2 regions of the Candidatus Ruminimicrobiellum ovillum genome follow, and region 2 is predicted to be linked to the other one. Evidence: riboswitches for the same ligand, from Rfam matches in the RefSeq annotation. Region 2 holds a riboswitch; the other holds the start of a gene.

What was found. Region 2 has a riboswitch for cobalamin ahead of B2Y85_RS06000 (ribonucleoside triphosphate reductase). Riboswitches for the same ligand answer to the same signal wherever they lie in the genome.
Region 1: linked by a shared signal. The riboswitch ahead of B2Y85_RS02700 (TonB-dependent receptor plug domain-containing protein) and the one ahead of B2Y85_RS06000 (ribonucleoside triphosphate reductase) in region 2 are both predicted to bind cobalamin.

Annotation. Positions count from the first base shown of each region.
Region 1 covers NZ_DGIC01000008.1:37,998-41,262, reverse strand. Annotated here, with positions in the region: gene B2Y85_RS02700 (TonB-dependent receptor plug domain-containing protein) at 41-1,882, opposite strand; cobalamin riboswitch at 2,028-2,197, opposite strand; gene B2Y85_RS02695 (ABC transporter ATP-binding protein) at 2,558-3,265, opposite strand, start outside.
Region 2 covers NZ_DGIC01000010.1:317,200-320,464, reverse strand. Annotated here, with positions in the region: gene B2Y85_RS06010 (DUF4416 family protein) at 1-253, shown strand, start outside; gene B2Y85_RS06005 (metallophosphoesterase) at 235-1,359, shown strand; cobalamin riboswitch at 1,508-1,702, shown strand; gene B2Y85_RS06000 (ribonucleoside triphosphate reductase) at 1,832-3,265, shown strand, end outside.

The sequences.
Region 1 (3,265 bases), on a different contig from region 2:
TTCTTCCTGCTTTTTTATAAAAGTTTTTATTTTTATTAAATTAAAATCTTACATCGATACCTGCAGTTCCCGTAATTCCCGGCATCGGATAACCATAACTTAATTGATATTTATCATCATTTGTTAAGTTGTTTCCCTTAACCCATAATGAAACGTATTTCATTATTTGATAATCTGCTCTTGCATTAACTATACAATAATCTTTTAAATAGTCTCCTGTTTCACACAATGTTGTGGTAACATAAGAAACATCAGCAGATATTTTTAAATCTTTTATAGGTTTAACGGTTATTACATAATTTAAATTATGCATAGGTTTATAAATTAAGTCGGTATGAGTTTTTGTATCTTCTGCTCTTAAATATGTGTAATTCAATTTATGTTTAATATCTTTTGTCATATTATAGTTTGCTTCAACTTCATAACCATACTGTCTTGCTTCGTCCACATTCTGTGCTATATATTTATAAGTTTCAAGATCATATATATTTTGTATTAAATCCTCACTGGTAATATAAAATCCAGTTACTCCAATACCTATGGTTCCATTATTATATTCAATACCAAAATCACTTGATATACCTTTTTCAGGTTTTAAATTAGGTGCCGGAGCATACCAAGTATCATCACCATAAATTTGACCGAATGTCGGAGCATTCCAAACTTTGCTTACATTACCTGAAACTTTTATTTCATCAGTTAATTTATAAACAGCAGAAAGTGCAGGTGTAAATACATCTTCATAGTCGGTATTTTTATCTCCTCTTACAACTGGAATTAAAGTTAAATCACCAAATTTTAATATTGCCTGTAAATACGCTGCAGCATTTTCTCTACTTCTATTTATTTTTTCAGTATCATATATTAAATCTTTTTGTTTGAATTCTGTTTTATCCCATTCCAAACCTAATGTTAACATTTCTTTGTATGTAACGTTTCCTTTAACTCCGGTATTTACAGTATTATATTCACTAAAATAAGCTCCCCAAGCATCATACATATCACCAGCTTTTCTTGTATAATTCGCATTGTATCCTGAAACTTGAACCTTAAAATCTTCTATTTTTGTATTGTAATCCAATTTTAAATAATTATTATCTTCAAATTGTTTTGCAGTTTCTGATGCATAAGTCAAAGAACCAGGATTTCCTAAATCGGCATTATATGCCTGTCCTGATAATATTATTTCGGAATTTTCTGTTAAATTTACACCGATTTTACCGAAAATATTTTTTGAATCATAAAATGAATTTTTCCTGTAACCATCTGAAGACAACATAGAAGGCGCAATCAATATAGATATAACATCATTTGCATAAGCCCCTGTTATACCTGCATTTATTGTGTTAAATGTTCCATAAGAAAAATACGGATTAACATTCGGTGTTAAAGGTGTAGCTTTTTTTGTTATAACATTGATAACACCACCGAAAGCTCCTGTTCCGTAAAGAGCGGCACCCGAACCTCTTATAATTTCAACTCTTTCTATCATACTTGCAGGAATTGCCGTAAAGTCTGCTCCACCACCTGTTCCTATATCGTTTACAGGTCTTCCATCAACTAAAACCAATACCTGACCTGCTGCGGAACCTCTCATGGAAATTGATTGTGCCTGCCCCAACGGGCCATAAGCTTTATAAGAAACACCTACTTCATCTTCAACTATTTCTCCCAAAGTTTTTGCACTTTTTTCTTTAATTTCTTCTTCCGTAATAATGGTTAAGTTTGTTGTTAAATCGCTTAACGGTTCTGCCGTTTTTGTTAAAGACAAAAAGACTTCTCCTTCGTTTTCATCTTCATCATAATCTGCTGCAATTACTGTTTGAGTAAATGCAGATACTGCCAAACTCAATACTGCCAATAAACTTATAAATTTTCTCATTTTATTTTTTCTCCATAAAAAAACTTATTTTTGTATAGCAAAAATTTTCTATACATCCGTCTTTCCATACATCCATACCTCAAAAATCGTATGGCGATTTTTTATCCGTCAATAATAAACGATTGTTTCATAATAACCTCCTCGGGGTTTATTTTGATTAACGGTCGGTCTCCTGACTTAGAGTTTTTACTGCAAATATTTCCTTCCCGATTTTTTGATAATCAGTGAAAATATTTAATTACCGCACTCAATACAGTAGCCGGACTGTAGCCGATTCTCACGGCTTTCCCGTACACCGTTATAACTGCAATTTATAATTTATAATGTACAATGTATAATTAGCTAAAAAATCTTTAAATTTTTCGTTTACAAGCATGATTAAAGCCGTCTATGAGCGCAGAAAAATTTAGAGCAAAAAGCTATAAATAAAAAAAGCTTTTTAGTGCGAACATGTTTGAAAAAAATCCGTTTCGTTAGGTTGTTAGGATTTTTTAAGTTGGAGCACGGCTTTAAATTTTTCAAACGAATGGCTTTTTTGCTTGTAAATGAGAAATTTTAAAAGAACTAAAAACGACAATTTATAATTTACAATTTATAACTAAATTTTTCAAATTATTTTTGTCGTTGTTGCTTTTCTAAACTTATAACCCTATAACCTAATAACCTGTCGTTATTTTAATTGTATACCGGTATAACTACAGGTTTTTTCGATATCGGATTAGTATGAACAACAACTTTTACATCATAAACTTTTTCTATATCTTTATAATTTAAAACTTTTTCGGCAGATCCGAAATTGATAACCTTTTTATCATCAAGAAAAACTATATCCGAACAAAATTCTCCTGCCAAATTCAAATCGTGAACGGTAGTAATAATTGTTTTATTATATTTTTCGTTTAACATTTTTAACAACTTAAATATTGTTGCCTGACTGCCGATATCAAGATGAGATGTCGGTTCATCGAGTGCAACAATATCGGTTTGTTGAACCAATGTCTGCGCCAACAAAACTTTTTGTCTTTCCCCGCCGGAAAGTTCGTTTATATTCCTTTCTTCTAATTCCGATGTTTCGGTAAGTTTCATTACATCTTCAACTGTTTTAAAATCTTCTGCACTTGCCATCTTGAACATGTTTGTGTAAGGATATCTCCCGAACATAATAAAATCTTTAACATTAAAAGAAAAGTCAAACTGCATCGTTTGCGGCATAAAAGAAATTTTCCTTGCCAAAATATTTTTTTTCATATCATAAACATTTTTATCATCAATGAAAATATTTCCTTTTACGGGTTTTAAAAGCCCTGCTATTGATTTTAGCAATGTACTTTTACCGGTTCCATTTTTACCGATAATTCCGATAAAAGATTTCTCTTTTAAGTT
Region 2 (3,265 bases):
AGATTCTTATGCCAAAGATAAAAACAGAATAGTAAATATTGATCCGGGATATATTACACCGGCAAATGTTATTCTTGCTTCAACAAAAGATTTCAGTCACAGAATATATTTATCTAAAGGTATTTACGCCGAAGTTACGACAATATACAGAAAGGAAGGTTTCACAAAACTTCCTTGGACGTACCCCGATTATTTATGTCCTACGGCAACCGAATTTATACTAAAAGCAAGACAATGTCTGTTAAAGAAATAGGATTAAGAATAGTGTTTTTTATAGTTTTTCTATCCATTTATATATTGGGAAATGCTTACATTATTTACAGAGTTATGCACGACTTAAAACTTCACGGACTTGCTCTTACAATATTTATAATTTTTTATCTTGCAATAACTTTTTTGAGTGTATATTCTTTTAAAATATCGAGATTTAACAGTCCGACAATATCGGCAAAAATTTTAACGGAAATAGGATACATTTGGCTCGGAATATTTTCTATATCTCTTACATATCTGTTAATATCTCACCTAGTATTCATTTTCGGACATACTCCGAAATTCAGGTACAACACAACATTAATAACCGTAATTTTAATTGCCGTTTCTTCCGTTTATTCCATAATTAATACATGCGGTGATCCGAAAGTCAGAGAATATGAAATAAAAGTTCCTAATTTACCTGTAGACAAACTTTCAATTGTCCAATTATCGGATATTCATATAGATGTGACAACAAAATATGATACTGTTAAAAGAATCGTAGAAATAACAAATTCTTTAAATCCGGATATTATTGCATTTGTAGGTGATTTGGCAGATACGGATATAACAAAAACTTATGAAAAGTACGGACTTTTAGATTTTAAATCCAAATACGGAACTTTTGCCGTCAGCGGGAACCACGAATATTACAGAGGTATAACAAATTACGAATTTGTTTGTGATAAAATAGGATTTAAGCTTTTAAACAACGAAAATGTTTTAGTAGACGACAAATTTTATGTTGCCGGTATCACCGATCCAACATCAATACAAATGAACTACAAGCCTTTAAATGTTGCGAAATCTTTAGAAAACATAGATTTCAGTAAACCGGTAATATTTTTATCTCATCAACCTAACCCGTTTTTTGAAAGTCAAAAATATCCTATAACGATACAACTTTCCGGACATACTCATGCCGGGCAAATTCCGCCTTTTGATATCATCGAATACTTTTTATACAAATATTTCTGCGGCTTATATAAAGACAGTGATTCCTACATTTATGTAACCACAGGAACAAGATGGTGGGGCCCGCCGATGAGACTTTTTTCAAAATCCGAGATAGTAAAATTTAATTTGGTAAAAAGTTCAAATTAATTTATCTTTTCTTGTTTTTTCAATAACTACTAATTTTAATTACAAACCAAAAACCACTACATATAGTTACGAAACCCATATAAAAAATCAATATATTGTGTTTTAGGTATTGACAAGCCATAAATTAAAACATATAATCAATTTATAATTTTTGAAATCTTTTGTTGGTGTTTTCTCATAAAACTTAATAGGAAATTCCGTTAGAATCGGAAGCACTCCCGGTGCTGTGATAGGGAACGAAAAACTTTTTGAAACAAAGTCACTGCTTAATTTAAGCGGGAAGATAAAGTTTAGTAGGTTATTACCCTTAAGCCAGAAGACCTGCCGACAAATACATAATATTTATAAAGGTTGTCGAGGAATGACTTTTTATAATTCAAATGGAAACAAGAAAACCAGGGTGCCTTTCCATAATTATGTTCAAAATTAATAGAAGTGTCAAAATAAAATTTAAAAAACAGGAGAAATTTAAATGGAACAACTTTCGGTTTTTGATTGTATCGTAAAAAGAGACGGCAAGCAAGAAAAATTCAATTCACAAAAAATTCAACAGGCAATTTTAAAAGCAGGTCAGGCAACAAATGAGTTCGACGACAAAATCGCTTCGAAATTAACGGTAAAAGTTTTAAGTATCGCACAAGAAACCATTACGGACGGACATCCTACCGTAGAACAAATACAGGATATCGTTGAAGAAGTATTATTAAATTCTCCTTATAAATCTTCGGCAAAAGCTTACATTATATACAGAGATCAGCACTCAAAAATGAGAGAAATCGTTTCTAAGTTTAATGTAGATTTAGTTGATCAATATTTGTCTAAAGCAGATTGGCAAGTAAAAGAAAACAGTAACATGTGCTATTCCCTTCAAGGTTTAAACAACTATATATCATCGGAAGTCAGTAAAGCATATTGGTTAAACAAAATTTATACCGACGATATAAGAAAAGCTCATACCGAAGGTGATTTACATATTCACGATTTAGGAATTTTAGGTGTATATTGTGTAGGTTGGGATTTGCACGATTTATTGGTTACAGGTTTTAAAGGTGTTGCCGGTAAAGTAGAATCAAAACCTGCTAAACATTTTAAAACGGCATTGGGACAAATAATTAACTTTTTCTTTACATTACAAGGTGAAGCAGCAGGTGCTCAAGCATTTTCAAGTTTTGATACATTGCTTGCACCTTTTATCGCATACGACAATTTATCTTACAAAGAAGTTAAACAAGCATTACAGGAATTCTTGTTCAATTTAAATGTTCCTACAAGAGTTGGTTTCCAGTCACCTTTCACAAACTTAACGCTTGATTTAAAAGTTCCTAAACATTATAAAGACGAAGCAGTTATAATCGGAGGAAAACCTCAAGCTAAAACTTACGGCGATTTCCAAAAAGAAATGGATATGTTAAACAAAGCATTTTTGGAAGTTATGCTCGAAGGTGATGCAAAAGGCAGAGTATTCAGTTTCCCTATCCCTACATACAATATAAGCAAAGATTTCGATTGGGATAATCCTGAATTAAAATTGTTGTGGGATGCAACGGCAAAATACGGTATTCCTTACTTTGCAAACTTTATTAATTCCGATATGGATCCGGACGATGCAAGAAGTATGTGCTGCAGATTAAGAATTGATAACAGAGAATTAAGAAGAAGAGGCGGCGGACTTTTCGGAGCATCTCCTTTAACGGGTTCTATCGGTGTTGTTACATTAAATATGCCGAGACTCGGTTATGAATCTAAAACAGAAGAAGAATTTTTCCAAAAATTAGATAAGTTAATGACAATAGCTAAAAACAGTTTGGAAACAAAGAGAAAAGTTTTGGAAAAACTTACGGATCAAAACCTTTATCCGTATATGAGCTTTTATTTAAGAAACATTAAACAGAGATTCGGTTGCTAT